2 linked regions of the uncultured Dysgonomonas sp. genome follow. The protein of the gene in region 2 binds, or shares a complex with, the protein of the main gene of each other region. Links are inferred from orthologs where the notes say so. Each region holds a gene or a part of one and is shown on either strand. Other genes may lie near its edges.

Region 1 (16,635 bases), 1.9 Mb from region 2 along the record:
ATCACTGCTTTCATATCCTGAAAGAAAATAAGAAGGAGATTATTGTTAATTTCGATTCCCAGCTTATGGAATCCGACAGCTCTTTTACTCTATTTGATGAGAGCAGAGATGAAGAAAAGGAAAACGCACTGAATGAGTGCCTGGAGAAATTACCGGAACCCCAACGGATAGCGGTGGAAAAGTTTTTTTACGAGGACAAATCGTATGCGGACATCGTGGATGAAACAGGCTTTCATCTCAAAAGCGTAAAGAGTTATATACAAAACGGAAAACGGAATTTGAAAATTTGTATCGAAAAAAATCTGAAAGAATGAAATTCTTAGATTACATAAAAGGACAAAAAAAAGGTAAAGATGCCCATCGGATAGAAAAAGATTCGATGAAGGATCCGTTTTTGTACGAGGCTATAGACGGTTTCGATAGCATCGACGACAACCACATCGAACGTATCAACAATATACAAAACCGGCTAAAAGCCAGATCGAAGACAAAAAACAAAACAAACGGCAGACAGATGTGGCAAACGGCAGCTGCTGCTATTATCATTATAATAGGCATCGGAGGGTATTTTCTGACCGACTATCACAAATCGGGACTATATGCTCAGCAAGCTAACGAAAATTCCATCATCGAGATCTATGTGCCTGAAGAATATTATACTGAAAACATAGTAGTGATCGCACAAAAGAATGCTGAACTGGCAAAGGCTTATAAGCCGGATATTTCCCGCTTCAGAATAGAGAGCGAAGAAAGTGCTTCGATGAGTAAAGCCGAACAGGAAATCTTGTCGGAAGACACCAAGCGTATGAATGAAGTACCGATAGAAATATATGTACCCGACGATTTCGAGAGCAGGACATCTACTCAGGAAGAAACAAATAGCAGTAAACCTGAACCCATAGGCGGCTACGAAAAATACAATGAATATCTGAAAAAATCGCTCCGTCGACCAACAGACGATATCTGCAAAGACCGTAAGGGCAAAGTAGCTGTGGAGTTCTCGGTCAATTCATTGGGTCGTCCATTCCTTTTCGAGGTAAAATATAGCCTATGTGGCACATCCGATAATGAAGCCATACGTCTGATTCAGTCGGGTCCGCGCTGGACTACCGGGAGCAAAGAACGGGTGACAGTAAAGGTCGAATTCTAAGCATCTACTATTAAAGATTTATTCTTCACTTTTTAACAAGTCGGGACGTAGCCTTTCGGTGCGCTCCATTGCTTGTTGTAGCTTCCACTCATCTATCTTAGCCTGATGACCCGACAATAGTATATCAGGCACCCGCCATCCTTTATATTCTGCCGGGCGAGTATAAACGGGCGGCGCAAGTAAATTGTCCTGAAAAGAGTCAGACAAAGCCGACTGCTCATCTCCTATTGCACCCGGAATAAGCCGCACAATGGCATCTGCCATCACTGCAGCGGCAAGTTCCCCTCCTGTAAGAACATAATCCCCTATCGAAATTTCACGTGTAATCAGATGTTCCCTAACACGATAATCGATTCCTTTATAGTGCCCGCATAATATAATGATATTTTCATACGCTGACATCTGATTGGCAATCTTCTGATTGAAAACTTCGCCATCGGGCGAAGTATATATTACTTCATCATATGTCCGTTGTTGTTTTAAAGATGTAATAGCATTATCAATCGGCTCTATCTGCATCACCATTCCGGCTTCTCCGCCGAAAGGGTAATCATCCACATTACGATGCTTATTGGTAGAATAATCTCTCAGGTTATGAAGTACAATTTCCGCAAGCCCTTTATCTTGCGCCCTTTTAAGAATGGAGCAATCTATCAGACCACTAAACATCTGAGGCAGAACACTTATGATATCTATACGCATATTCAAATTATTATAACGCACAAAGGTAAAAAAAAGAGTGTGCCCGACAAAGGCACACTCTCTTATCCTGATTTATTTTATATTACTTCTTCTCTTCTTTATGGAACATATTGCCATTGGCTTGTGCTGTCGGCATCACCAACATATCCTGTATATCTACATGTGGTGGCTGGGACACTGCATAAAAAACAGCATCGGCAATATTTTCAGCTGTCAGTGCATCGTATCCGTCATATACCAAATCGGCTCTATCCTGATTCCCTTTGAAACGGACAAGAGAGAATTCGGTATTCACTGCACCCGGACACACCTGTGTAACACGTATCCCATATGGCAACATATCCATACGCATACCCTGGCTCAATGCATCCACTGCATGCTTGGTAGCACAATATACTGCTCCGTTAGGATAAACTCCTTTTCCTGCAATAGAGCCAAGATTGACGATATGTCCCGATTTTCGTGCGACCATTCCCGGAGACACCGCACGGGTCACATATAACAAACCTTTGATATTAGTATCAATCATGCGCTCCCAATCATCAACAACCCCCTGCTGTATAGGATCCAACCCCACGGCAAGCCCCGCATTATTGACAAGGATATCGATTGCCTTCCATTCTTCGGGCAGATTAGCTATGGCTTCCTCTACTTCACTGTACACACGTACATCAAAGCAAAGCGAATATACCTTCGATTCGTATTTTATTTCAATCTCCCGTTCCAGTTCTTCCAGTCTATCCTTGCGGCGTCCGGTTATGATTACATCATATCCTTCCTTTGCCAATCGCAAAGCTATCGCTTTACCTAAGCCGGAGGTAGCCCCGGTAATTAAAGCTATTTTTCTCATGAGCTTCTATTATTCTGTGATTATTTTATCCAAACGTTCAATATTTCACCCAAATATGTTTTATCCGATGCAGCCTTTGGATCGGAAGACGGCATTACCCCTGCTTTTTTGCATTCGATAACCATCCATGCTTCTGAAAAGACAGGCGTACCTGAAGGTGCAATAACCGGCGTAAGCCCGGAAGCCTTTATTTTGTCATTAATATTTCCTTTCGTATTTTCAAATTCTTTCAATGCATCACCATACACCTCGGTATAAAAAGATATCGTATAGGTTCCGGCTCCATCCGGCACTCCTGCATATTGTGCAGTATTGACATTACTTAATGCTACCGGTTTTTCCATTAATGAAGTGACACCTCCCCACGATGCTGGAACAATAGAAGGACTACTCAACGATCCAGAAACAATCAAGGCCTTACTTCCTTGCAAACTGGCGGGTATTTTGCCAGTATCAACTTTTTTGAACCCTGTAAAGGAAGCTTCAGCAAGAGCATCTTTTCCTGCCAACACCGGAGCAATAACCTCATGCGTATCGGCAATACCCACTGACACAGCCGCGGGAACTGCCGAGGATACAACACCTGTTGTAACTGTGCTATTCAGATATTTATCGATAGAATTAAATATACTGTTGATACTGTCAACTGTCTGTCTGCGGAATTTATCATAATACCGATTCAGTTTATCTCCTTTTTTACTCAATGCAAATTCATCTGTTATCATTTGTTCGGCAGGCAAAGGTGTTTTACTGTCCGAATATTCATACTTAATATAACGTACAGTAGCATTACATTTACCTCCTTCTATATCCAGAATTAGCTGATAAACCATTTTAGCCTGATCTAACACGAAAGCACTCTTCTTAAACACGAGATATTTTTCGCCCAGACATGCTATATCTTTTTCTTCGGGATTAGACAACAAAACCCTGTTATCCAAATCTTCTTGAATATTAGTCCCATAATTGTCATTTGCCCATTTATCCATAATATTAAATAGATCGGCATCAGATATAGAGTTCTTCACTGGTATCGATTTGGAAAAAATGACTTTACCGTCAACCTCAGGCACAGCACCTGCTAAATACTTTGCATCCTCCTGGGCATATGCCAGAACCGAGATAATTGCACATAATGAGATTAAAAGGAATTTATTCATATTCGCCGGATTAAATTTGTTTATTGTATAAAATTAGCATAAAATCAGAAACCGACAAACAAAGTCCCGGCCTTTTATCATTTATTAAAGCTGGATTCTATTCAAAAAAAATGGCATCAGCAAAATGCTGATACCACTTATATTGAGAATTATTTAATAAATTAAAAGTTATAAGCAATCCCTACTCCTATCATTTCTTTAAACTGAACTTTCGGACCGCCGGTAGTACCGTCTTCATTCACGATTTTCACATCGTCATCATATTTCAATGTAGTATTTACACTAGCTGACAGAAACTTATTAACTTTCATACTAATCAGTAAGTCCCAGTTCACATCCACATTACCAAAAGACTTGTCATATGCTGTAAAGAAATCGAGCGTCGATATAGCTTTTACGTTTTCCATCAATGTTTTTTCGGCACGGGCCTTGAAGTAAGCTCCCAATTCGGCTTTGAACTTATCTCCGGGATCTACTCCGAATGCACCGATACTGGAAAGATAATCATCTTCTACAAACGTCAATTTTCCGGCAAGTGGTGATAAGTAAAGGGAATAGCTTGTATTGGGTCTGTACTCGAAACCTATTGAGATGTTGGAATAAGCCGGCGCGAAAAATTTCGATATATAATTCGTCTTATCCGGATAATTATATCCTTTGTAGAACTGTGATTTAAAATCACCCATTATAGTATAGTACCATTTATTATTGGTAGAGTACCCTAGTTGAGTGGTAAAATCTATTTTATCGCTTGTTTTTTGTGTGCCCAACGATTTGGTATTTGTCAACCCATACTCTAAAGCAAGTGCATTTGAAAAAAGCCAGTTTCCACTTTTACGAACGAGAGACCCATTCAGATACGCTGTTCCAGCCATTGCATTTTCACCCCCGGCCGACCAGTTACTTACCGCTGTTTGCGAAGCATTGAGTCCTGTAACCCCTTTCAAATACCATTTTCCATCTTCGAGTTTATCCTTATCATCCTGCGCATAAACACTCATTGCCAATATAAAAAAGGCGACTGTAAAAAATAATTGTTTCATTTTTAATAAAAATTCAAGTTTTGTGTTTTAATTTTCATCTTAACTTTAAAACATCTCCTTCTTCAGGAACATATTCAAAGTCCTTTTTGTTCATTTTGTAAAGATTCTTGACTTTTATACCATATAATTGCGAGATACTATGCATCGATTCCCCAACCTGCACCACATGGTCGTAATAAGGTTTATCTGCTTTCGATTTCTTCTTCTCAAAGTAGACTAGATCCCCTTGCTTAAGCGGGAAGCCTTGCGGCACTTCGTTGTATTTATATAGATCTTTGGGTTTAAATCCAAATTCGGCAGCTATGGCTTCGTATGTATCTCCATCTTCTGCTCTCACATAGATCAGATTATGCGTTTTGTAAGGAGTATGCTTGTATTCTCTTATTACTATTTGCTCTTCCTTGTCTTTATCCTTGTCCTTTCCTCCGCCTTTTTTGTCATGTTGATAAAGTTCATAGTCTTCAATAATCTTTATCAGCTTGTTTGCATATGCTTTGTCTGTAGCATATCCGCATTGCTGCAAACCTTTAGCCCATCCCCGGTAATCAGTTATTTTTAGAGAAAAAAGGGATTTATAGCGTGGCTTCTCTGCCAAAAAACGGGAATGGTCTTCATAGGATTCTTCCGCTTTTTTATACTTCCTGAAACAGTCATTCGGGGTATCGTCTGCTTTGTATACCCGCCCGCCTTTCCAGTCATTATGGCATTTAATACCAAAGTGATTATTAGAACTCTGCGTCAAAGAGCTTTTGCCGGCACCCGACTCCAACAAACCCTGAGCGAGCGTAATACTTGCAGGAATTTTATATTTCTTCATATGATCTATCGCAATACCCTTGTAGGTATCGATATAATCGTCATAAATTTTATATCGCTTGGCCTGAGAAAAGGCAGATAGAGAAGGGAATAAGATAAGCAGAGATAATATAATAAATTGGGATAAAGTCTTCAGACAATAAGCTTTTTTCATATATCTATAATGTTTAATTAAGGTCTCGAACCTTTTTATTACATTTGTAAGTAAAACAACGATAGAAGGTTACATCCTGCAAACGAATCGTCAAATGTTTACTTCTACTAATTAACAACATTCACTATGGAAAGTTTAAGTTTAACTACAAAGATACTTGTTTATACCTTTGATGAAGGCACTGAAAATATAAAAAAGCTTATAAACGAAGCTAAATTAGCTACAAAAAATGCATATGCGCCCTATTCCGGCTTTCATGTCGGCGCAGCTGTGCTTCTATCGGGTGGTGAAATTATAACAGGGAATAATCAGGAAAACGCCGCATATCCATCCGGATTATGTGCTGAACGGGTAGCAATATTCGCCTCCAATTCTCAAAAACCGGATACTTCTATAGAAGCGATTGCCATCGCCGGATTTCACGATGGGGATTTTACGGATTTACCCTGCTGTCCTTGCGGAAGTTGCAGACAGGTCATGATAGAAGTGGAAAATAGGTTTGAAAAACCTGTAAGAGTAATTATGTACGGAAAAAGTAAAATTTATGAAGTAGAGTCGGCAAAAGACCTACTGCCTCTTAGCTTTGGAAAAGAATCGTTGTCTGAGTAGTTTATTATTTGATTAACAATGGCGAAGGTAACTAAAAATAGGTTATTGATATTTTCGTTCACTTGTTTACTCACAACTAAATTCTATTTACCAACCAGTATGGAAAGATTTCAGTTCTTTCGTCAGTTCTTTGGCTTTTCCATCGGAGACTTTATCCAACAATAGCCAGAAACCCTCTCCGTGATTCATTTCTTTGGTATGGCAAAGTTCATGGAGTATAACAAAATCAACGAGGTGTTCGGGCAATAACATACAATGATAAGACAGGTTTATCCCCTTCTTCGAAGAACAGCTGCCCCAACGGGTACGACTCTGATTGATTTTTACACTCGAAAAAGTAAAACCATGACGATGCGCCAATACTTCTACCTTCTGAGGAAAAAGACGTTTAGCCTCATAGCGTAATGCTTTCTCTATTAAACCCCTTATTGTGGTTTGCACAGCAGAGCTGTCATAATCCGTATCCGGCGGGCAAGATATAGATAAAATCCCGTCTTTCAGTTTCAGGTAATAGTTACTCGTCGAAGCACTTTCGAATATCTTCAGAGTAAAGCTAAATGTTTTGAATTCTGTCTCCGGAGTGAATAAAGATTCTGTCTTCTTCTTTTCCAAAAGTTTAAACAAACGGGGCTTCATTTCCTCTATTGTTTTTTCTATATAGGACATACTTACCCCCGGAGGGTATGTCAATTGCAGATAATCATCTTTGCGACGGACAATAATCCTCCGGGCCTGTGCATTCTTCACAAGCCTTATATCACCCAGGTCTTTATCTTTAATCACCATACTTTATACAAAAAAAGCTTAACTGTCCGGTTAAGCTTTTCTTTTCATATATCTTAATAACTTATTTTGCCTTATGATTCTCTTTTATGAAGCTTTCCAGAGCAGCAGTCATTGATGGCACACCCGGAAGCGGTGCTTCACAGTCGAGCCTCAAACCTGCATCGCGAACAGCCTTTGCTGTAGATGCTCCAAAACAGCCAATCGCTCTTTCGTCCTGTTTGAAGTGGGGAGCATTCTTAAACAGGGATACAATCCCTAAAGGGCTGAAAAATACCAGCATATCGTATGACAGGATTTCCTCTTCGGTAATATTGTTACTTACTGTCCTGTACATGATGGCTTTTGTATAGTTTATCTTCTTTTCATCAAGCACAGCGGTCAAATCTTCTGTATGTACATCAGACACAGGAACGATAAATTTCTCCTTATTATGCTTAGTCAAAGCAGTTGATAAACCATCCATTTTACCTGTAGTACTGAAAAATATTTTACGTTTTCTGTAAACAATATATTTTTGCAAATATAAAGCAACTGCTTCCGAAATGCAAAAATACTTCATTGTCTCAGGCATTGCAATTCTAAACTCTTCGCACAAAGCAAAGAAATGGTCAATTGCGGTTTTTGCAGTGAATACAACAGCCGTGTAATCCTGTATATTTATACGTTGTTGTCTAAATTCTTTAGCGTCTAATCCCTCTACTCTTATAAACGGTCGGAAGTCCAGTTGCATATGATATTTTTCGGCAATATCATAATATGGAGATTTCTCCGTTGTGGGCGCAGGCTGCGAGATCAAAACCTTTTTTACTTTTAAAGCCATAGTGTGTTAAATACGTCAATTCTATATAAATAAACCAAGCCTATCATTAAAAATATATATGGTAATATTTCAAAGGTGCAAAGGTACGCAATCAGATACAAAAAGTTAAATTTTTCCCTAATAAAAAAGATTATTATTTGGTAAAAAAGTATTAATTGAACTATTAGAAATAAAATAAACATGAAAACAATAATCTGCAAATGGTAGTAATTGGAATAGATAAGCAGTAGCGTAGGTATAAAATAAAGCATACCCAGAATTTCTATACCAATAATATACGTCCGCCTCCATACCCCCATCCGTTTCTGTTCATCGAAAATATATCCCAGCATAAGATACAGGACATCTTTTATTCCCAGAAACAAACCAATCAGCACTATATAAGATAAAATGGAAATGAATGGCCGCTGAACAGCTTCCGACCGCGCATCAAACTCAATAAAAATATTATATATACAGATAGAGATTAGAACTATTGTCTGAAAAATAAGAAAATAACTATACAAATATTCCCTTACAGTTGTCTGGCGATGTATTTTTTGGCCTTTCTCCGAAGAGAATAGCAGAGATACGTTTTCTTTGAGGAAAGCAATTCCTCCGTTGTATATATGCGCAAAGAATAGAAAGCACACTAGTAGCAATCCGAATACACCATCAGCCTGCTCGATATGAAATGGAATATGAATACCATCATGCCCGGCTTTCTCCTTTGTGGTACTTTTCTCTGTATACAGATTATAATTGGTATTTTCATCAGCCACATCAAATACTTCCCCCTGAACCGACCGGAGTCCGAAGTAGTCCTGACGGGTAGAATCGATTAAAGCGACACTATCCCTTGCAAGAGTGATATGAGGTATGGAATCTTTTACCAAAATAGTCCGTTATTACATATTACTACAAAGGCGCAGACTCTGTATGTACGGAATCTGCACCTTCTGATTATTCTTATTATAAACCAAATTCTTTTTTCACGATATCTACATAATCCAGTTTTTCCCAAGTAAACAGTTCTACTTCACGAGATACTCCTTCCGGATTGTAGCGCGACTTAAACAATTTAGTGACCACTTGCGGCTCACGTCCCATATGACCATAAGCAGCAGTTTCGGCATATATAGGATTACGCAATTTCAATCTCTGCTCGATAGCTTTAGGACGCATATCAAAGAGCTTTTCCACCGTCTTGGCTATCTCTCCATCTGTAAGATTCAAATTGCTCTTACCGTATGTATTTACGTAAATATTCATCGGTTTGGCTACACCTATGGCATATGATACCTGAACCAATATTTCGGAAGATACACCTGCTGCCACCAGATTCTTCGCAATATGGCGGGATGCATAAGCTGCCGAACGGTCTACTTTAGACGGGTCTTTTCCCGAAAAAGCTCCTCCACCGTGGGCACCTTTTCCTCCATATGTATCAACTATAATTTTACGACCGGTAAGGCCGGTATCCCCATGAGGTCCCCCGATAACAAAACGTCCGGTAGGATTTACGTGATAGATAATATTATCATTGAATAATTTCGAAATATCCTCTCTGAACTTATATTTTTCTTTTACACGAGGTATCAGAATATTGATAACATCGCTCTTTATTCGAGACTGCATGGCTGCGTCGTCCCCAAATTCATCGTGCTGTGTAGAGATTACAATGGTATCTATGCGTAACGGTGTTCCGTTATCATCATATTCTATCGTCACCTGAGATTTCGCATCAGGACGAAGGTAAGGCATTAATTGAAGTTCATTCTTACGGATTGCTGCCAGTTCCAATAAAAGAGCATGAGACAGATCTAGTGCCAAAGGCATATAATTATCCGTTTCAGAAGTTGCATAACCGAACATCATCCCCTGATCTCCGGCCCCCTGATCCATCGGATCGGATTTACCATCGACACCTCTGTTTATATCGTCTGATTGCTCATGTATGGCAGATAAAACCCCACAAGATTGTGCCTCAAACTGATATTCACTTTTCGTATAACCGATACGCTCAATCACCCTACGGGCAGTCTCGGGTATATCAATATATGCTTTTGATTTAACTTCTCCGGCTAATACGACCTGTCCGGTAGTAACCAGTGTTTCACAAGCTACTTTGGAATTTGCATCATATGCAAGAAACTCATCTAACAGAGAGTCTGAAATCTGGTCTGCAATTTTATCCGGATGTCCTTCCGAAACAGATTCAGATGTAAATAAATAACTCATTTGTATATAAGAATTTTACTGTTAAAAAAACAGGAAGGATATGTATAATGCAGTGCAGAAAATGGTTTAGCATTTTTTCATGTGGTTGCAATCAATACAAATCTATCCACTTAATTAGCTGCAAAGATACAGTTTTTTCTCTATTTAATCATTTTTTTTACAAAAAATAACCCGGACTTAATCAAGCCCGGGTTATCTCAAGTATATTCGTATGAATTATTTACCGCTTGCAAATTCGAATAAAGCTTTACCATTTGCATTTTCAGGATCTAATTCCAGAACCTTTTCTGCATATAATTTCACATTAGCTTTATCTTCTGCTTTTTTAGTTTTATCAAACTGTAAATAATAGAAGTAGCTTAGGTAGCTGTATGCTTCTATCAATATTCTGGTGTTCTCACCATCGTTTTTAGCAAGAATAACTTCAATAGTCTTCTCATAATGAGGTCTTGCTAAACCAAGTTCACTATCCGGGTCCAATTCAAAGTTTGTACGTGCTCTCTGATAAAAGCCAAGATAGCTATCAGGCATTCTTTCACTAACAGTAGCAAAGGCTCCGTCTGCTAATTTATAGAATTCTACAGATTTTGCTTTAGCTTGCTCTGCACTCACATTGATAGTATCAGCTTTTGCTGCTCTACCTGCATTAGTATAATATAAACCTAACTGATAGTAATCCTGAGCGTCGATCTTTTCGCCGCCAAGTTCTGTATATTTTTTGTAGAACTCTGCTGCTTCCGGATACATTTTCTCATTTGCACAAATAGTTGCAATCTCTTTGTATATGTCTACATTAGAAGGATCCAGTTCTATCAGTTTCTTATATTGCTCAATTGCTTTCGCTTTATCTCCGGTTTCACTCAAAGAGTTTGCATAAGCCAGATAATCTTGTTTCAGATATTTGATTGTATCATTCGCTTTCGGAAGGCTAAAGAATTTGTCTCCGGCTGACACTGCTGCAGCATAATCCTTCAGATCTGCGCTGGTATACATCGACAGACGATTTAATACAAAGTTATTTGGTTCTTTGCTTAAGCCTTCGCTAATTAGTGTTTTTGCTTCATTATACTGTTGAGTAAAATATTCCGCTGCTGCATAACGGGTAATATCTTCGATTGTATAATCACCACCTTTGAAATATTCCTTATAGGCGGCAATAGCATCCGGATAGAAACCATCACGATACGATACGTCAGCCAAAGCTTTGTAAGCAATACTATAGTTCGGATTTATTTCAATTACTTTCTTCAACATATCTGTAGCTGTTTTACGATTGATAAACTCGTAAACTCTGGCTCCTTTCATATAGGCAAGGACACAGTTAGCATCGAAGTTGATAGCCTGGTCGTATTGCATAGCAGCATCACCCGGTTTATTTTCCTTAGCTAACATATCACCTTCAAATATATATATATATGGAGATTTTTTATCCGCTTTGCGGGCATCCTGCAATTTCTCCAAAGCTTTTTCTTTCATGCCATTATCAAGATATGCCTGAGCAATAGCAAGAAGTACCGTCACATCTTTCTTATTTTTCTTCTGAATTTCCTTCAGTTGATCTTCTGCACCTTTCGGATCCGATTTTAATTGTAATTTAGCTAAACCAATAGCACCTAATGCAGACTCTGGATTACCTGCTATAGCTTGTTCGTAATAAGACTTAGCTTCAGCAGTTTTACCTTCCTGGAATGCAATTTCACCAAGATAGTAATTAGCTTCTGCCGGAGACTGTCTTAATACTTTTTGAAAATATTCTTTCGCTAACTTCAATTCTCCGAGACTCAAGTAATCCGCCCCTGGGCTATTTTGCGCTAAGGCCGAAATGCTGATCATAAGGCTCAGAAAAGAGCCTAAAAAATACTTCATTTTCATCTTTCTAAGTAATATTTTTGTGATTAATGATTTCTATTTTATATTAGTTGCCATATTATATCTACAGAGAAGGCCTTACACTCACTACTCTGGTTAAACCATATGCGGGGTAAAGACCAGCCTTATATACAATACGTTGTCCCCTTTCGCCAGCTGCAAAGTTAACAAAACCTGATGGTAATCCACCTCTCACATCGGAAATTATTATATACAGACTCCGGCTTAAAGGGTATTTTTCTAGTCCTATATAAGCCGCAAAAGGCTGATAACTATTTCTATCAGTAGCCTCTTCGGCCCTACTGACAGCCATCACATTGATTTTATTAATAAAACTTAAATTGGTTGTATCGGATGGATTACTAATCCAGTTCACTCCGATAATACCTAAAGCATTGGGTGTGGATGCAACATAATCTATCACCTGTTGGTTAGGTGTACGCTCCGACAAATCAATCGTTCTGGTACTATCTGAAGCTCTTGCTTTCAGATTATTCCCCAGTTTACCTCCACAGATAGAATCTCTGAGGAATCTGACTGTACTTGAATTGGGGCTATCGAATGTCACGGCGATTTCACCTAACGATGATTTGGGATTAAGCTCTTTCCATGTACGAACCTCCCCGGTCATTATTCGTTTTATATCTGCTACTGTTATTAATGTATCAGTATTCGCTTTATTCACAATCAAAGCAATTGCATCTGTACCATACTTCTGTGAACGAACAACCCGGTTTCTTTCCTTTATTATCAGTCCTTCATTCGGTGTCAGTTCGCGAGCTGCTATAATAACACGCACACTGTCTTTCATGAATAAGTCGAAAGCTTGATTTTCACCGGTATAAATAGGGATAATAGTAGCATCTCTGTTCAATGCTTCGAACACATCGACTTGTTCCTGGACGATAGGTGCGAAACATTCATCAGCAACTATTGCTGCCAAGCCACTGGTCGGTGTATCGGTACGTGTAACCTTAGGGCCACTGCACGAATACAGAACCAATGATAAGATGATGAATAAAATAAAGCTCAACCTTTTCATAAACCTTTTTTTAATTGTCAAATTTATTCTTTCCAAGCTCTGTAAGCTCTGAACAAACCATATACAATAAGTAAAACTCCTCCGATGGTACGAGGTACTCCAACCGGAATAATATTTTCTAATACTGCTGTAAACGACAATGCACAACCTATTCCAAAATAGAATAGAGACATAAAAAATCCATATATTTTTTTTACGGGAGTCTTGTTTTCTTCTTTCATATCTTCTATTATTATTGGAAAAGAAGAGAAGATGACTTTTAATTTCAAACTTCTCTTCTTTACTTAGTTTTATGTTTGTTATTTAAACAAATACTTAAAAAACATGCATTATTGTTTCAAGCGGAACACAATCGGAAGGGTAAAGTAAACCGGTACATTCAAACCGTTTTGCTTACCTGGAATCCATTTAGGCATCGCTTTCACAACCCTTACTGCTTCTTTATCACAAGATGGGTCGATACCACGAATTACCGTTACATCAGAGATTGTACCTGTTTTGGTAACAACGAAACGAATAGTAACACGGCCTTGTATTCCTGACTCCTGAGCTACAACCGGATATTTCAGATTATCATTGATAAATCTGTGCATCTCAGTTTCACCTCCGGGGAAGCTAGGCATCTGCTCTACTGTAACGAATGGTTTTTCTTCTACAGGTTTTTCTTCCACAATTTGCTTGTGCTCTCTCAACTCTGCGATATCTATACCATGTTTGTCGTCAGTACCTTTTACGTCAGCTACCGAAATCTGGATTTTAGTTTCCTGTATCTCGTCCTGACCTACCATCTTTTCTTCAGCTACTTCTTCGTCCTTAGCAATTGTTGGCGGAACGAATTTCACTGTTGTTTTCAACGGTGGTGGCGGTGGAGCTGTTTCTTGTTTAATAATGTTCTCTTCCGGAATTTCTTGTTCTACCGGAATATTAGACATCTCATATGCTTCATCCATTGGTCCGGCCTGGTTCTGCGTAAGCTTTTTGATTTCACTTACCAATCCTGGTAAAGCAGATACAAAACCCGCAAATACACAAACGACAAGGAATGCTACGATATGTCTCTTCGAAGATGATTGACGTAGTCTGTAGGCACCATACTGTTTATTTTTCCCTTCAAAAACTACATCACACCATTCTGCGGAATTTAATCTGATATCTTTTGACATAATTTACTCCTTTTTATAATGTGATTACTTTTTTGGTGGTGCTGCCTGTGCCCCATAAGCTCCCTTAGTCTTGAGATTTTCCAGAAGGAATTGATCTCCTTCAGTCATATCCACGATAGCATACTTGTCAATACTGCAAATCTGCATTTCATCCAGAGCATCTACAAGATTCGCGTAATTGGCGTCGGCTGTAGGTTTTATTACAACAACCTGTCCATCCTTATCGCCTTTTATTTCTTTAGATCTTGCTTGAAACTCTTCATCAGACATTTTCTTATTGGTCACAAATTTTTCATGTTTAAGTTCCTTCATTTTTGCCACAATGGTTTTGTTTCTGTCCAAAAGTAGCGAACGAAGTCCTTCCGGTGAAAAATCCGTTTCTTTCAAAGTTGTATAGTCTTCATAATTTGGTATACCTGTATAGTAATATACCTTATTATTTTCTCCTAATATAAGGGTGATTGCTTTTGATTCTTTCACCTTTACTTCTTCATCTTCGTTCAGTTTCTCATTGGTAGGCATCGCGATATCCATCACCTGCGGTTTACTCAATGTGGTACAGAACATAAAGAATGTGATCAAAAGCATGTTCATGTCTACCATGGGGGTAAAGTCTACCCTTAGGGTTTCTTTTTTTGGTTTTCCTTTTTTTACTTCTCCTCCACCGGTATCTATTGAAGCCATAATCTTTTCTTTTTAAAATTTTTAAATTTGATTATTACAAGCCTTCCGGCATTTTCTTGAGAGTTGTAACGAGGCTATACCTGTTTTCCTTCATCGCCACCAGAATTTTCATCACTTTATCCACTTCGGGATATGGTGTTGTCTGATCTGATTTAATTGCAATCTGGAGATTTTCTCCACCTATTTCACGTGCATGTTTCACCCAACGTGTCAACTGATTGTTAGTACTGTCGGTTGGAACACCCATTTTTTTGATTTCATCATCCTGCGCACTCAATGACTTGTCTAAGAAAGCAGACATTCTACTCATAGGCACACCAATGTGTGATTGTTCTACGAAAGATCTTACCTGTTTGTCATTAAACGTAATGCCATAGTCTTGCCCCATCAACTGTAATACCGATTTTTTGGTATTAGCATCGTCCAAATTCAAAAATACCCTTCCTTCTGTGTCTATCAATATAGTTAATACATTATATTCAGAGACTTTACGTTCGGATACTGATGCCGGTGTCAAAACCTGTACCGGCTCTTTTGGCAAGAATGTTGCTGTAAGCATGAAGAATGTGAGCAAGAGTACAGTAACATCACTCATCGCGGTCATGTCGATGAATGTGCTCTGTTTTTTTACCTTAATCTTTCCCATCTTCTTGTTTTTACTTATTAGAGTAGAATTTCACAGAAATTCCACAAATTATTCCGAAAAATTTTAATTATTTAGCTAAGCCACCGTGTAAATTAGTGTAAGTCTGGCCAATAGCAAAACCCACTTCGTCTACAGCGTTAGTCATATCTTCAACTTTTCCGGAGAAGTAAGAATAAGAAATGATAGCACAAGCACCAGTACCGATACCCATTGCAGTATTCATAAGTGCCTCAGAGATACCGAGTGCCAATACTGTAGAGTCCGGAGCTCCTTCTTGCGCCATCGCACCAAACGACTTGATCATACCAAGTACCGTTCCGAATAGTCCCATCAACGTACCTAATGTAGAGATAGTAGCGATAACTGACAAGTTTTGTTGTAAATATGGAAGTTCCAATGTTGTAGCTTCTTCAATTTCTTTCTGAATGATTGCAGCTTTTTCGTCATTGTGCAGGTCTGTCAATTTCTCAACATCTGCATATCTGATCAAACCAGCTTTAAGAATATTAGCAACCGAACCTTTTTGCTCGTCGCAAAGTTTAGATGCACCAGCGATATCACCAGCTTCTAATTTAGCTTTTGCGTTCATCACAAATTTAGCTGTACTTCCTTTACCGCTTGCTCTGTTCAATGCGAAAAATCTTTCAACAGAAAGAGTAAATACTGTAAGCAACAATGTGATTACGATTGGAATTACCCATCCACCTTGATAAAGTGTTCCCAGTATGTTTCCTCCTATCGGATGACCTTTTTCGTCGAAGTTACTGTCTGCACCTGCTACCAGATAGAAGAATAGGTGAGCTACGATAGCACATCCAATAACTACTACAAAAGCTGAAACACCTTTTGATCTAGGCTTTTTGTTCGATTGTTGTTTTTTAGTTTCCATAATGATAATAAATAATTTAAGTTTAGTGAATC
Region 2 (16,582 bases):
TTCTGGAGACAAAAAGAAGGCATATAAGAATAACCTTTTGCGAATAACTATTTACAGCAACGAATCATTGCTTTCCTGAAAAAAGGAGGAGCAATATCAGGATCGTGTACGAAGAACATATATCCGTTTGTCGTCTGAATCCTGTAGTGCAAGTTTTCCATCAGCGATGACAATTCAGTATAGTCTATTTGTTTATGATAAGTGCATATAACCGCTCTTGTATGATATTTATCTGATGTCAGGATACTCTGCGCGCCTGCTAAAGCCTTCTTTTCTACACCTTCTACATCCAGTTTAAGAAATATTGAATCAGAACCAAAGGTTCCGGCTAAGGAATCTAGTGTTATGGTTTCTTCACTATCTTCATCAGATACATATCTGTTTATTATCCTTACCTTTTCTTTCCACGGCTCGAATGTCTTCTTCAGAGCCTCTATCCATCGCTCTTCGACTTCAAACAAGATTATACTACGAACCTTATTTACAATCGATAAAGAGAAGATGCCTTCGGCTGCGCCTACATCAAGGACAACATCATCAGGGCCAACCTGAAAATCATCGGACAGATAACAATGAGGGGATAAAGGATCCTGCTCTATCAAAAGATTCCTGTGAATCTTCTGTATTTCCTTATCACTTAGTTCAATCGGGTAATAAAGCCTGTAGCCTAGATATTCCACATACTTCAGGGTAGTCTCATCATCTGTATATACAACGACATCCCTGAAATCATACTTTTCTGCATATGAATACGGGAATATGGTTGTACCTTCCTTCTTTATATATTGTATGGCAGATCTAAGCTCAGGGTCTTCTACCTTCCGGGCCTTATAATACCTGAGCATATCGCGACGTAGCGACCAGCAAGGATTGTCATCATACAACTCCTTATCCAGCTTTCGTTTTCGTCTTATTTTCTTGTAGTAGTATAAATCAGTAATAGAAGCTAGCCTCTTAAATACCATGAGTTTTTCAGGTTTAGTATACAAAGATAAAAAGATTATAGATATTCTTCAGTTATATTGGCATTTACTCCGAATTATTAATATAAAAAGCGGATAATTTTTTAAATTACCCGCCTTTACTCATAATATGTTAGATTGGATTGATTACATCATTCCCCCCATTCCTCCGCCACCCATTGGAGGCATTGGCATTGGGTTTTCTTCTTTCTTATCAGCTATGATACATTCTGTAGTAAGGAACATACCTGCAATAGAAGCTGCATTTTCAAGAGCAACTCGAGCCACTTTGGCTGGGTCGATTACCCCTGATGCATTCAGGTTCTCATATTTGTCGGCACGTGCATTGTAACCATAGTCACCTTTACCTTCACGTATCTTCTGAACTACCACAGCACCTTCTTTACCGCTGTTAGCAACAATCTGACGAAGTGGCTCTTCAATAGCGCGTTTCACGATTTCGATACCTGTAGTTTCATCTTCATTTTCGCCTTTCATATTTTCAAGAGCGTCAATCGCACGGATGTAAGCTACACCACCTCCCGGTACTGTACCTTCTTCGATAGCGGCACGAGTCGCAGAAAGAGCATCGTCAACACGGTCTTTCTTTTCTTTCATCTCCACTTCGGAAGGTGCACCAACATAAAGAACCGCTACACCACCTGCCAATTTAGCAAGACGCTCCTGTAGTTTTTCTTTATCATAATCAGATGTTGTTTTCTCCATCTGTGAACGGATTTGACCTACACGAGCAGAAATTGCTTCTTTTGCTCCGGCACCGTTTACGATAGTTGTAGTATCCTTGTTGATAGTAATTTTGTCTGCAGTACCAAGCATATCGATAGTAGCAGCTTCCAGAGAAAGACCTCTTTCTTCTGTGATTACTGTACCACCTGTAAGGATAGCGATATCTTCCAGCATTTCTTTGCGACGGTCACCGAATCCCGGAGCTTTCACTGCTGCGATTTTCAAGCCTGCGCGAAGACGGTTTACTACCAATGTAGTCAAAGCTTCAGAATCGATATCTTCTGCGATGATAAGTAGTGAACGTCCCGATTTAAGAGCAGCTTCAAGTATTGGAAGAATATCTTTCAATACAGAGATCTTCTTATCGTGGATCAGGATATACGGATTTTCAAGGTCAGCTTCCATTTTCTCCGTATCAGTTACAAAGTAAGGAGAAATATAACCTCTGTCGAATTGCATACCTTCTACTACGTCAACGTAAGTATCAGTTCCCTTTGCTTCTTCAACAGTGATAACACCTTCTTTTTTCACCTTGCCCATAGCTTCAGCAATCAGTTTACCGATAGTTTCATCGCCGTTTGCAGAAATTTTAGCTACGTTTTCTATTTTTTGCAAGTCATCGCCTACTGTTACCGATTGCGCTTTGATATTCTCTACAACTTTAGCAACAGCTTTGTCGATACCACGTTTCAGGTCCATCGGATTGGCTCCTGCTGTAACGTTTTTAAGACCTACGCTAACAATTGACTGAGCCAATACTGTAGCTGTAGTTGTTCCGTCTCCGGCATCGTCGTTTGTTTTAGAAGCTACTTCTTTTACAAGTTGTGCTCCCATGTTTTGGAACGGATCTTCCAATTCTATTTCTTTAGCTACGGTCACACCATCTTTTGTGATGTGAGGAGCTCCGAATTTTTTATCAAGAATAACATTGCGACCTTTAGGCCCAAGTGTTACTTTTACAGCATTAGCCAATGCATCAACACCTTTCTTTAGCTCGTCGCGAGCATCTATATTAAATTTGATTTCTTTTGCCATGACTTTGTTATGTTATTAAATTGTTCGTATTAAATAATTGCAAGAATATCAGACTGACGCATGATCAGATAAACTTCGCCATCCAGTTCTATTTCTGTTCCGGCATATTTACCATAAAGCACATTGTCTTTCGGTTTTACAACCATATCTTCGTCCTTTGTTCCATTTCCTACGGCAATTACTTCGCCTTTAAGCGGTTTTTCTTTTGCAGTATCAGGAATAATGATACCTCCCACACTTTTTTCTTCTGCAGCGGCCGGTTTTACAAGCACTCTGTCTGCTAATGGTTTAATACTCATGATTCTTTAAGATTTTAAATTGTTATATATTAAATTTTAAATATTTTCTGATTAGAGATAAGCGAAATGCGTGCCAAAGTATATTTCTGTCAAAAAAGCAGAATAAGGAATGTGTGAAAACTGACAAGTAGTCATTTGCTGTTAGCAGTAAACATAAATACGGCTCTTTCAACTTACTACTTGTTAAAAAGTGACAAAGGTAACATATGTCAGTAAACAGTTAGCAGTTAACAATTAGAAGCCCTTTACACCTATTACTCAATACTTACTACTTCGAAAAGGTAACAAAGGTTACACTGTTTCACTTATTTGCTAAATACTAATTATTTTTTTTCAAAGAACAATAAGCTAACAGCTATTAGCCGTTAGCTTACATATAGATAAAGTAATTTATTATTATTCAGTCTCCGGATTCAGTTCCTTTTTGTCCATATTCTTTACTACCCGCCCATATATGACAAGTGCGATGGCAGAAATCAGACCTATCCCGACAAAGACATACCATATATAATGTGCGTTTACTGTCGCAGCAGCATATTCTACCTGCGATGTAAATGTCTTAGGATCCGGACAATATTTCTCTAATAAGAACCCGGACAACCCGAAAGCAAAAAGGTACGAAAAGAATGAGTGTAAGTGGCTGAAGCCTAAGTAAAGGCCTTCTTCTCCTTTTGGAGACTGCAACGAAAAATATTCAAGGAAGCGGGGTGAAATAAAACACTCTGCTAATGCCTGCATGGCAATACCCACTATCATCATAAATGCAACAGGGTGCAATCCCATCACATAATCAGTCCCAATCTGGTTGCCAAACGACATAACCAATGCCGAGAACGGTATAATCAGCATCCCTATAGTCATGGACGTGAGTGCAGTACGCCTTTTCATAAATGAGGTGACAAAATTGACACATACAAATACCACCAACGGATTCACATTGGCATACCAACCCGGGGAAGCACCTTCACCGATCATACGGATCACATACTTAGGCATAGTCGCATACATCTGGCTCTGAATCATCCAGAAACCACTAATGATAATTATCAGTGCTATAAGACGTCCATTCTGACAAACTTTCCACAGAGCTTTTCCTATTTCGGCAAAACTTTTCCCTTTGCCTTCGGTCTTTACCGATTTATAGAAAAAGAAAACTGCTATCAAAGCCAGAAAAGTCATTGATGCAGAAAAGAAATTTAGGTACACAAGCCCTTCGTCACCCATGCTTCTGCGTAGCGGATCAACAACGGTTTTGCCTGTAAATGCCCCGATATTTACCATCATATAAAAGATAGCATATCCGCGCGCACGGTTTTCCGATGTAGTCTCACGCGCTACCGTACCCGATATAACAGCTTTTATAAATGCTCCGCCTATAACGATAAGTACCAGAATGGGAGCAATGCTCCAGCGCAAATAACTTGTTTCAAGGCCGGTAAAAGTGGCTGTCATCCCGTAACTCACCAGTCCCGCGCTCTCCAACAGAGTAGGCAAAAGTCCCAGGCCTCCATAACCGACTGTTAACAAAGCAAATGCTAGTATAATGGATGAACGGAAGCCTATTTTATCTGCATATGCTCCTGCAAAAGTGGGAAGGAAGTATAGCATTGCTGAAAATATACCCGAAATGATACCAGCTTCGATATCAGAGAAACCCCAAACATTGGATAAATAAAGGGTAATTACAATAAATACGGCATAATACGCCAGCCGTTCGAGTAGTTCGACGGAATTGGCAACCCAAAAGGCCCTTGAAAATTTAGTCATTAGATTTGATCGAATTGTTAAAATTTAAACGAATAGTCACAAAAATAAGAAAATAATCCTGTTTATAAAGGTTATATGCTTTACGGAATATGTTAATTAGACCTTTTTAACTCAATACAAAAAGTAGTACCGACACCTATCTCCGATGATTTCACATAAATTTTTCCTCTATGGTACGATTCTATTATACGCTTCGCCAAAGACAGCCCAAGGCCCCATCCTCTTTTTTTTGTGGTAAATCCCGGACTGAAGATCGTTTTGAATTTTGATTTTGGAATACCTTTACCGGTATCCCGTATATCCAGGCTTATTATTTTACCTTTATCGGACAAGGTGTAAATGATCTCACCCTGACCTTCCATCGCATCCACCGCGTTTTTTGTCAGATTCTCTATCACCCAGCTTAATAAAGGCTCACTTACGTTTGCATAAAGGGGCGTAGCAGATAAACGGAGTTCAAAAATGACTTTTTTCGAAATTCGCTTTTCAAGATAGGTTATAGATTGAGTTACGATCTCATTTATATCCTTTCGTTCCAAAGATGGTGCAGAACCTATTTTCGAGAACCTGTCCGTTATCATTTGCAGGCGGTTCACATCTTTTTCCATATCCAGTAAGATGGATTGATCGGCATTTTTTAATTTGAGATACTCCAACCACGCCAACAACGATGATATCGGCGTTCCTAACTGATGTGCCGTTTCTTTCGACAACCCTACCCAAAGGCGGTCTTGTTCCATTCGCATTGTGGTAAACAATGCAAAAAAGGCAGTTATCATAAATATAATCAGTACACTCACCTGAACATACGGATATAATTGCAACCTCTTCAGGGTGTAGGAATCGTCGTAATATACATATTGGTCAAAATCCTCAACTTCGATAACAATAGGTTTGTGCCTTTTTTCAAAAGCCCGGGACTGTTGTTTTAGAAACTCCTGCTCGCCGGTCTCAGGAAGTTCTATATTTGTGGAAGTATAGTAATTGTCTTTTTTGTCGTATAAAATGACAGGGATAGTCGTGTTGCTTTTCAGAATCTGTATTACCAGATTCATATTCAGGTTTTCATTGTTGCTGGCCATCTCTTTGGTAGCTTCAGCCCAGATTTCTATCTTGTTGCGTTCTTCTTTCGACAGGTCTTTTACCAGATAATGAGAGACAATAAGCGACCCGAAAGCTATTATTATAGCTGCTATAATAAGGATATACCGCAATAAGAGCTTATTGTTCTCAAATATTTTCATGCAATAAAGATAATTGTTTTATTCTTTAACGCATTTTCGAAGGGAATAATATTGATTATCAGATTTTCTTCAGTTCCTGATACAAGCGCTGTATGGGTAATCCCATGATATTGAAATAAGACCCCGATATATATTCCACAGCGATATAACCGATCCATTCCTGCACACCATATGCCCCGGCTTTATCCAAGGGCTTATATTTAGTCACATAGTATTCTATTTCATCCTCTTCGAGCTGTGCAAATCTCACTTCGGATGAAACACCGAATGCTCTCCGTTTCTCTTTTGTAGTTATGCAAACACCTGTTACCACCGAATGCGTCTGACCGGAAAGATCGCGGAGCATCCGCTTGGCATCTTCTTCATCAAGAGGTTTGCCATATACATTTCCATCGAGGAGAACGATTGTGTCAGCTGTTATCAGAAGCGTGTCATTATCCAGAAAGGTCCTATATGCCTCGGCTTTTTCTTTAGCTATATATATCGCAATATCTTCACCCTGTAGATGATCGGGATACGATTCGTCGATATCGGGAAGCGTTTTTATTTCGTAAGCAATATCCAATCCTGAAAGAAGTTCCTTTCTGCGGGGAGAGTTGGATGCAAGTATGATCTTATATTTTGATAGGTCGAGCATTCAGAATATTTTTTTTTGACGGCTTTCCAGTTCCAATAATTTCTTTTTCACTTCAAGGCCGTAGGCATATCCGCCCAGCTTTCCCCCTTCATTCACCACACGGTGGCAAGGAACGATTATGGCTATATTGTTTTTTCCATTGGCAGAGCCGACAGCCCGGCACCCTTTCGGAGAGCCTATACTTATTGCTTCTTGTTTGTAGGAGACGGTTTCTCCATACGGAATCGTATTCAGGTAGTCCCAGGCTTTTTCTTGAAAAGAAGTCCCTTCCTGAGCCAAAGGCAAGTCGAAGGTTTTCCGTTCACCGGCAAAGTATTCTTTCAGCTGCCTTATAGCTTCATCTAGAACCGAAACTAAAGTCTCGTCTGTTTGTACTATCTCAGAGACAATCCGCAGAGCAGAAATAAAGCCGTTAGTCTCTTCTATTTCTATTACTCCGACGGGAGATTGTAAAAAAGCCTTCATTTTTTTTCTTCGGTTTATCTTCGTATTTCGACCAGCTCCAATTTATCATCTGGCGCAGGCGTTTAAGGAAACGTTTCGACGGTTTGTCTCGCAAATATGATTCTATATGGCGTTTCTTCTTTTCTTCCAGTATTTCATCCACATTGATAAGTATGCCCGTTTCCTCCACGTTACCAAAAGTATCGTTTACGGCCGTACCGAACACTTTCATCTGGGGCGAAAGGCTCATATAAGCATTTACAAGTGGCGGAATATTAAGTCCTAGCCTACGGACAGACGTATTTAAGATTTTATAATCAGCCTTAAATGTATCTTCATCGAATAAACGTATAAGTTTCTTTTCATCCGTCTCTATCCGAAGTGCCTGTTTCGGCCAAACTAACTTGTCCGGATCAGGGAAATATTTCCCCAGAAAATAAAGGATCATGTCGCGGGCTTGCGTGTTGTAGGTATCGTACATGGTGACTTTTCCGAAAAAATACTTCATAGACGGGTCAGCCACAGACAGTGCCCCCAATCCGTCCCAAAGATTATCGAGTGCGAATATACCTTTCGAACCTGCAAGAGTGGATTGATATTCCAAAGTGACGAACGAACGGCCGAGTTCGAACGTATAAGGCAGATATTCTTTTATAAACTTTTTGGAGAAATGGAACAGATGGGAGGTAGCCAGAACCGGCTCGCCATTATCATCGAAACAAATATCCGGTCCGCAGATAAAACGGTATCCTCCTATTATTTCTTCCGCCTCGGGATTCCAGACTATTAGCTGCTTATAAGGATTGTCCATTGTATCATACTCGTCAATATCGGTAGACAAACCCGTCCCTCCTCCGTAATAACGGAATGCAATCTCACGCAAGCGGCCTATTTCCAGCATCACGTTAGGTGAATTGTGATGTGTGATTATATAAATCTCATTATTCGCCTTATTGGTATGCCTCAGAAGTTTGTCCTTCGTCAATTCGGCTTTTAAGAGACTTTTATCTATTGGTGAGATGATTTTTTCCATCTAATATTATCTGTTTGATTTCGCTAATCTATATGCTTTGTCTTTTACATATCCGGCCCATTGCGAAGCGCTTTTCGAATTATCGAAAGTCGAATACGGAATTGGCTCGCCAAATGTAATAGAAAAACTTGTATTTTTATTCTTAAACATTTCGTCGGGTAAAAGTATCAATTCCACATTGAACTTTAGCCCTAATCGCTTTCTTATATTTGCAAATCTATAAAAGAAATTTGAATTTTTCCCATCAAAATATACAGGAACAACATCTCTCCCGGATTCAACAGCCTTGAGTATAAAATTCTTTTGCCACGGTAAATCGTATATCTGTCCCTTTTCCTTTCGGGAGCAAAGGCCTGCGGGAAAAGTGATGATCTGATCATCGGAGTCATAAGCTTCATTCAATGTAAGGGTTGCCTGTTTCGACTGCCTTCCGTATTTATTAACCGGGAGAAAAATAGGTTGCAGGTTCCGGATGAAATACAATACATCATTTACCACATACTTTATCTTCTTATCGTACTTTTCTCCGATAACTGCTGACAGACAAATGCCATCAAGCCCTCCAAGCGGATGATTGGATGCGAATATAAAGCGTCCGTCTTTCGGGATATTCTCCAGACCGTTCACCTCCAACGTAAGATTGAAATAGCCGACCACAGCCTGCATAAAATCGACACCTTCCTTATCTGCATATATCCTGAGTATTTCATTTAACTCATCGATATGAATCTTGCGCTTCAGATAATTTATAACAAAGCGTGGTATTTTATTATAAATCTTCGGCGCTTTTTCTTCCAGTACTTTATCCAAATCCAGTATAAGTGGTTCTTGAGCCATTTCTGAAAAATCATATGAATCACAAAATTAATTGATTTTGAGTTATTATTACTTCAAAAAATCAATAAATAGTCATAACTGATATGTTTTAATTGATTTTACCTATTATATTTGTGTTCTTATTACAAAATATATAATAATAGAATAATGAAAAACAGAATATTATTTTCTATCCTCAGCATCGCATTACTAGGCATATTCACCCTGACAAGTATCGATGTATCGGGAGAAACTAAGGATGAACCGAAAGGTAAATCGCCTATCGTAACATTGTCCGCATCAAATTATGAAAGCGAGACAGCCAAGGGCCTCGTCTTTGTAGACTTCTGGGCAGCATGGTGTGGCCCTTGCCGCCGCATGGCTCCAATCTTGGATGAAATCGCTACGGAATACAAGGATTCTGTTAAGATAGGCAAGGTAAATGTAGATAATTACAAGAAATTCTCGATAGACAAGGGTATACAGGCATTGCCTACCATAGTCGTTTACAAAGATGGAAAAGAAGTAGACCGCATCATGGGATTGGTGTCTAAAGATAAACTGGTCGAAGTAATCAAGGAATACTCCGCAAAGAAAGCTAACTGATCCAGTCGAAACGCAGGTACGGGATCACAGTCTTTGCTATTTCAGTTACAAGAGGGTAGGTATGGGATTTCTCACGCACATCCTCTTTTATTATTCGCTTATGTTGGTCAAACTCGGCCACAAGATTCAGGACAATGCTGAATACCACAATCCACTTTGCGGCACAAAACAAGGCTCCTGCTAACCTGTTCAATATAGTCATTTTTAGTGCATCCACGAAAGACTCCAACAGCTTCCCGGCAAAGAATAATGCAACCAATATCGCTATGAATGCTACAATATATGAAAGAGGGCCAATGATATGAGGCGACCCGTCGCTCAGATTAATAAGCCAGGGGGCGATGTATTCCGATAGTTTTCCGGCAAAGATAGCTCCCAATATAATCCCTGCAAGAGAAGCGATTTGCATCACCAATCCCGAAAAGAATCCTTTTATCAGTGTTACTAATACGAGAATTACAACTACCAGATCGAACCAATTCAACTCCATAACTATTATCCTATAAACAACAAAAGTAAGAATTAGTATTAATTCTTACTTTGTTTGCCTGAGCAAAATATCTTTTTACAAATATTATTTGCTGTATTCGTCTGAAACTGAAAGTTTAGCTCTACCTTTGGCTCTACGGGCTGCAAGCACTCTACGTCCGTTTGCTGTAGCCATTCTTGAGCGAAAACCATGTTTGTTTTTTCTCTTTCTGTTTGATGGTTGAAAAGTTCTTTTCATCGCTATATATATTTTCTGTTATTATTTCTTTGTTCAGTTTCGGGTTGCAAAAATAGGATGTTTATTTAATATAAGCAAGTATATTAACGTTTTATTTTCTCGAAAGTTATAAAACTATATGCATATTTATGTTTCTCATCCATAGGATGATCTTCTCTCGATACTTCTCCCCACACTTCAGGGTCAACTTGGGGAAAGAAAGTATCAGCATCTTTGAACCGGTGATGGATGCGGGTCAGATATAATTTGTCTGCAACATCGATAACTTCCCTATATACAGAACCGCCGCCGATAAAGAATATTTCAGACTCGTCTTTACATAGTGCAACAGCTTCTTCGACAGAAGAACACATCTCGCACCTGTCGAAATGCAATTCTTTATTTCTGCTAATAACGATGTTCCGTCTGTTGGGTAAAGCTCCTTTAGGCAACGACTCAAATGTTTTCCGCCCCATTATCACAGGGTGGCCATCCGTTATTTTTTTGAAATACTTCAGATCGTTAGGCAGATGGCAAAGGAGATTGTTATCCTTACCTATTGCATTCTCTTCATCCGTTGCTACTATAATAGATTTTACTGTCATATTTTATTTTTTCTTCTTAAATCCGACAGGGATCTTCAATGTATCCGAGTCGTACATATTAATATATAAGATAACTTCTTTCTCCAAGCCTTTGTGCGCAACCTGATACATATCAAGAAGTCCGCCATCATCCAACAATCCGTTTTTTGTTTTGAACCCACAACAGCTCCCCAGTCTTGTATAGGTGATCGGCTCTCCGTCCGGTCCCATCAGCGCATTCAGAAACCGCCTTTCGTTTCTGGCGCCACTAAGGACACCCCCTCCCACCATTATCGGATTCTCCTGAGTGTATCCGTATGTGGCATCATCGCTGTAAACGTCGACCACGAAAGTTTCATTATTCAAGAGTTTTTGCTCTACATTAGGGCTACCGTAAGTACCCCAGCCTTTCTTAGCCGATTGTTTCGAAGAACTACATCCTGTCAGGATAATTAAAGCCAAAACGATAAAAAATCTAGTTTTCATAATGTTGTTTCTTTTAGATTCAGGTAATTTGCTTTTCTTAATAAGAGGCAAATTAGTAAATAAATCCACAACAAACTACGAAATTTTATTTCTCCTTCGGTTTTAACCCCATCTTTTTAGCTTTTGCTACCAGATATTCATAAGCGGCATCATATTCATTTGATATGACCCCATCCAGAATAGCGTCTTTTACAGATGACTTCAACCGCCCCACTTCCACACCCGGAGCAAGCCCGAATATCTCCATAATTTCCTCGCCTCCGATCGGCGGCTGAAAATTACGTACATGGTCTTTCTCTTCTATATCCTTTAATTTATGGCGTACCAGTTCAAAGTTTCGTAAATAACGGCGTACCTTTTCCGGATTTTTAGATGTTATATCAGCTTCGCACAACGTCATCAGATCTTCGATATCATCTCCCGCCTCAAACAATAAGCGGCGCACAGCCGAGTCGGTTATATCCTCATCCACAAGCACCTGTGGACGCATATGCAATGTCACCATCTTTTGCACATATTTCATTTTCTCATTCAGGGGAAGTTTCATCCTGCGGAATATTCCGGGAATCATCTTTTCCCCTATAAAATTATGATTATGGAAAGTCCATCCCAGCTTTTTATCAAAACGTTTGGTTGCAGGCTTGGCTATATCATGCAGAATGGCAGACCAGCGCAACCACAGGTCGTTGGTTTTCTTCGAGATATTGTCCAGAACGACCAAAGTGTGATAAAAATTATCCTTATGCCCTACCCCTTCTTTAGTCTCAGCTCCTTTGAGTGCGACTAATTCCGGAAATATAATAGCTAACAGACCTGTCTGGTCGAGTTGTAGAAATCCGACAGATGGTTTGGGGGACAGTACGATCTTATTTAATTCATCAATGATGCGTTCACCCGATATTATGCCAATGCGGTCTTTATTACGGGTGATGGCATCGAATGTTCCCGGCTCGATATCGAAGCCCAGCTGTGAAGAAAAACGGATTGCCCTCATCATCCGCAACGGATCGTCACTGAATGTAATATCCGGATCGAGTGGGGTACGGATAATCAGGTCTTCCATATCCTTTAGCCCGTTGAACGGATCGAGCAACTCTCCGAACCTGTCTTTGTTGAGGCAAACGGCTAAAGCATTTATAGTAAAATCGCGGCGATTCTGATCGTCCTCCAGCGTCCCGTCTTCTACAATCGGCTTACGGGAATCCCTTTGATAAGACTCGCGGCGTGCCCCTACAAATTCTATTTCGGTATCCTTATATTTAAACTGTGCTGTCCCGAAGTTTTTGAATACAGAGAGATGAGCTTTTTTACCTAGCGTTCTGGCCACAGCCTGAGCCAGTTCGATCCCTTTGCCTACTGTAACAATATCAATATCCTTTGACGCACGGTGCAAGAATATATCACGGACGTATCCTCCAATAGCATAACACTCCAATTGCATATCATCTGCAACCTGAGAAATTATTTCAAATATTTTCCCGGAGAACTTTTTTTTCAACTCACGTTGTATTTCTTTATTGTTGAGGTTTATCATTTCAATTTTACTACATAGCCCTCTTTAGTAAACGATGCGATCTATTTAAGTAATAAATCTTTTCAATCGTTCTGATTTCGAGAGGTTAGAAAGTGCAAAGATAATAAATTCTACTAATCAATTATCATTCGACAATCCTGTCTCAATAAGAATTATCAAACAAGAATAATACGTCTGTGGACGATAAATTTCACCCAACTAGAAACATCTTTTTCTTTTTCCTGTTAAAAGTATATGCCGAAAGATATTTTTGTCTATTTTTAATATCGAAAAGTTAAATTATTTGAGAATAATTCTGTTAAAATCAAAATAATTTGTAATTTGGTACACAATTAAAGAAGATTACCCAGAATACTTTCTCTCTAAAACAGAGCAACATCCTATGCAAAAAATTTTAAGAAATACAATGGTGTTTCTCTTTATCTTCTTGTTTGCTTGCGGAGCAAAAGATGATGGAGCCAAACTGCGCTTAGACTCAGCCCGTCGTTTCTATGCCAACAAAGAGTACACATTGGCTAAACAGGAAATAGACAGCGTGAAAATACTGTATCCTAAAGCATTTGACCAGATACGGGCCAGCCTGGCTTTTCTCGACACGGTAAGAAGGGCAGAGAACGAACAGATAATCACCCAATGCGATTCACTCATTGCCATGCATGAACCTACATTGGATAAAATAAAAACCCTTTTTTCATTTCAACGCAACAAAGAATATCAGGAAACAGGAGTATTTATTCCTAAAGAAAGCCTTACCGGTGGAGTTATTACCGGCACAATGCTACGTTCGGGAGTAGGGGAGGATGGCGTATTATACATAGAAAGCGTTTTTGTAGGGTCAAAACAAAAACATAATCGTATAAAAATATCTGCAAAAGACGGCTCCTTTGCTCAATCGTTGGCGGTGACCGATGATGGGCTAAACTACAGGTTTTCCAATATGGGAAAAGAGTATGAGATTATCCGCTTTGCGGGAACCAGCGAAAATGGCGTAGCCGGATTTATATTCACAAATTCAAACAATCCCCTGACTGCCACACTCGAGGGACAGGGAAAATATACATATACCTTATCGCAAACTACGAAGTCCGCAATTTCTAAATCTTTTCAGTTATCAACAATGATGTTACAACTCGACAGCCTGAAAACAGCTAAAGAGAAAGCAGAGTATCATATTTATTATCTCGATAATAAAAAGGACAAGGAAAACCCGGACAATGTCATCAAATGAAAAAACTTATGGAAAAAGAAAAGCCACCTTTCGAGACCCTGGATCAAGGATCGGGTATATTCATACCGAATGTATCCGTCGATTGTATCATACTGGGTTTTGATTCGGGACGTCTTAAAGTATTGTTATGCAAATTTAAAGTCAGTGAGAAATGGATGCTTCCCGGGGGCTTTGTAGCAAAAGACGAGGATCCCGATGAATCTGCTTTACGGGTACTAAAGGGCCGTACCGGACTTGAAGATGTGTATCTTAAACAATTTTATTTCTTTGGAAAAAAAGGGCGCATAGGTGTAGAGGAAAATGCCGATATACTTAAGCGGTTTAATATTCAGGAAGACAAAGGCCAATGGTATCTCGACCGCTTTATAAGTCTGGGATATTATTCCCTTATCAAATATAACGAAGCTCAATTATTTGCTAACGAAGAGTATGAAGAGGCCGGATGGTTCGACATCAATGAAATACCGCCTCTATATGCAGATCATAAAGAAATTATCGATACAGCTATTTCTACTATACGTAGACAAATCGGATTTATACCAATGGGTTACGAATTGCTACCTGAAAAATTCACTATGCCCGAACTGAGATGTATATACGAAGCCATTCTGGGACGGGAGATAGACAGACGTAATTTTCAGCGCAAAATGTTGTCGATCGGCTATATCCAGCCTTTGAATGAAACAAGAAAAGCGGGTGCTCATAAATCCCCCAATTTATACATGTTTATAAAAGAGAAGTACGAAGAGGCCGAAAAATACGGTATACAGGTGATGAGTAATAATTTCTAAATAGACCAAGGAAGTATTAAATACAAAAAGCGCAGAAATATCAACTTCTGCGCTTTTTGTATATCTCGGTAATTTTCTTTCCTCTTATTTTGCTCCTCCGGCTTTCATCAGATTAGCTTCTTCAATATATTTATCAGCTTCCATTGCAACTGGTGAATTCATATATTGATTTTTGATTGTAGTAAATGTTTCAACCACTTTGTCGTAGTTGCCTTGGTTGCGGTATATAAGGCCCGCCTTCTTATATAAGATCGGACTTTGTGAAGGATTGTCAACACCTTTAGCTGCTTTCACATAATAAGAAACAGCATCATTTTCTTTTCCGGTGTTGCTAAGGCAGTCTCCGATAGTTCCATTTACTAATTGAGACAATACTTTGTCACTTCCGCTAAATCCTTTCAAATGATCCAAAGCTTTATCATACTGGCCCAAGTTAGCATAACAGATACCGGCATATAATTTTGCAAGATTTCCGGCATTGGTAGCCCCATAGTCGCTAATGATAGATTCAAAACCTACATATCCGTTTGCATCACCATAGATGGCAAGGGAATCCTGTCCGTTTCTGTAATATTGCTCCCCTTTGAACAAAGCAACCTGTGCTTCTACATTCTTTGGCCCGAGATAGAAATGCCGGAATGCCAGATATCCACTGACAACTACCACAACAATACCGATTCCGATCAATATCTGTTTCTGATATTTTTCGATAAAATTTTCAGATCTATGAACGGCACTGTCGATTTTCTCCCAGTCCTTTTCTTCCCGTATTTCAGCTTGTTTCTTTTTAGAAGACATTGTATTATTAGTTATATATTTTAATATTCAGAATTAGCAGCGACAAAAATAGCGGTTTTATCCTTATAAATAAAATCCTGACTGTATTTTTTTTACTCAGTATAGAATTTTACGAGTTGCAGTATAGCTCTTTGACATACAGGACAGAAGTCTTTGCATGTATTTGTCTTCATCCGGCAATCGATAACAGGGCGATATATACCTTTTGCCGAATAACCTGCACCTTCGAACACTCCTATATTATATTTATCTGCAAGATCAGCATTTGTGGGCACCGGAGTCTGAGGCTCAAGCATATCCTGCCACTTTACGGTAAAGTCGACCAAGGTGGTAATATTGGGTTCCCATGGCTCTACAGAATGCAGGTATGTATTGTCCAACACATCGCTGTCATAAAAATATTCATCGGCCAATCCGGCAAAGCTATGCCCGAATTCATGGACTACAACAGGCTTAAAGGCAGCATGGCCGGTGGTAGTCAATGTGTATGCATTAAATATCCCTCCACCTCCGTACACATCTGTATTTGCTAATATAATAATATGTGCATATGGTATTCCGGCAATAGCATCATGTATGTCTTTTACATGAGATGTCGTCAGATACCGGTCGGAATAGAATGTGTCGAAATGGGAACTGAAAGCTGTCCTACTCCAGTTGTTTTCGCGCGGCACACTCACACCGGAGTCCTCGGAAATCGTTTCCACCGCATAAAAATTGAACTTATCTTTCAGCTCATTGAACGGGCTATGACTGAATATTTGTTCACAAGTTATCTGCGCATGCTCTCTGAACTTTGCCATCTCAGAAGCTGTATATCCTTCAGCCAAAATAACTACATTCACACATTTATTAACCGAATCGC

The links.
Region 1: the proteins of groL (region 2) and metK are in contact, whole or in part, in a cryo-EM structure (PDB 8P4O), measured with the Escherichia coli proteins. The link is inferred for uncultured Dysgonomonas sp. from one-to-one orthologs.

What each region holds. Positions count from the first base shown.
Region 1 is NZ_LT599032.1:1,428,571-1,445,205, forward strand. Bases 8,177-11,128 are described here. They hold metK (methionine adenosyltransferase), read right to left. Parts: upstream 10,311-11,128; coding sequence 9,042-10,310; downstream 8,177-9,041. Other genes in these bases: QZL88_RS06275 (DUF4271 domain-containing protein), read right to left, coding at 8,177-8,965; QZL88_RS06285 (tetratricopeptide repeat protein), read right to left, coding at 10,527-11,128. In the rest of the region: QZL88_RS06225 (sigma-70 family RNA polymerase sigma factor), read left to right, coding at 1-314; QZL88_RS06230 (hypothetical protein), read left to right, coding at 311-1,150; tRNA (guanosine(37)-N1)-methyltransferase TrmD, read right to left, coding at 1,169-1,852; QZL88_RS06240 (SDR family oxidoreductase), read right to left, coding at 1,935-2,702; QZL88_RS06245 (DUF4468 domain-containing protein), read right to left, coding at 2,723-3,862; QZL88_RS06250 (DUF3078 domain-containing protein), read right to left, coding at 4,024-4,905; QZL88_RS06255 (glucosaminidase domain-containing protein), read right to left, coding at 4,940-5,875; cdd (cytidine deaminase), read left to right, coding at 6,002-6,484; QZL88_RS06265 (YgjP-like metallopeptidase domain-containing protein), read right to left, coding at 6,572-7,270; QZL88_RS06270 (uroporphyrinogen-III synthase), read right to left, coding at 7,332-8,090; more of QZL88_RS06275, read right to left, coding at 8,081-8,176; more of QZL88_RS06285, read right to left, coding at 11,129-12,176; QZL88_RS06290 (substrate-binding domain-containing protein), read right to left, coding at 12,244-13,221; QZL88_RS06295 (hypothetical protein), read right to left, coding at 13,245-13,442; QZL88_RS06300 (energy transducer TonB), read right to left, coding at 13,551-14,384; QZL88_RS06305 (biopolymer transporter ExbD), read right to left, coding at 14,409-15,068; and 2 more genes. UniProt on the Escherichia coli protein: Catalyzes the formation of S-adenosylmethionine (AdoMet) from methionine and ATP.
Region 2 is NZ_LT599032.1:3,301,935-3,318,516, reverse strand. The notes cover bases 428-3,326. They hold groL (chaperonin GroEL), read right to left. Parts: upstream 2,745-3,326; coding sequence 1,110-2,744; downstream 428-1,109. Other genes in these bases: QZL88_RS13940 (co-chaperone GroES), read right to left, coding at 2,774-3,043; QZL88_RS13950 (FkbM family methyltransferase), read right to left, coding at 428-965. Also shown: QZL88_RS13955 (glycosyltransferase), read left to right, coding at 1-27; more of QZL88_RS13950, read right to left, coding at 48-427; QZL88_RS13935 (MFS transporter), read right to left, coding at 3,440-4,810; QZL88_RS13930 (HAMP domain-containing sensor histidine kinase), read right to left, coding at 4,903-6,054; QZL88_RS13925 (Maf-like protein), read right to left, coding at 6,113-6,691; QZL88_RS13920 (methylated-DNA--[protein]-cysteine S-methyltransferase), read right to left, coding at 6,692-7,156; QZL88_RS13915 (GNAT family N-acetyltransferase), read right to left, coding at 7,104-8,168; QZL88_RS13910 (1-acyl-sn-glycerol-3-phosphate acyltransferase), read right to left, coding at 8,175-9,005; trxA (thioredoxin), read left to right, coding at 9,153-9,590; QZL88_RS13900 (CvpA family protein), read right to left, coding at 9,583-10,080; rpmH (50S ribosomal protein L34), read right to left, coding at 10,165-10,317; QZL88_RS13890 (dihydrofolate reductase), read right to left, coding at 10,401-10,901; QZL88_RS13885 (hypothetical protein), read right to left, coding at 10,905-11,366; QZL88_RS13880 (HD domain-containing protein), read right to left, coding at 11,452-12,900; QZL88_RS13875 (hypothetical protein), read left to right, coding at 13,283-14,128; QZL88_RS13870 (NUDIX domain-containing protein), read left to right, coding at 14,137-14,919; and 2 more genes.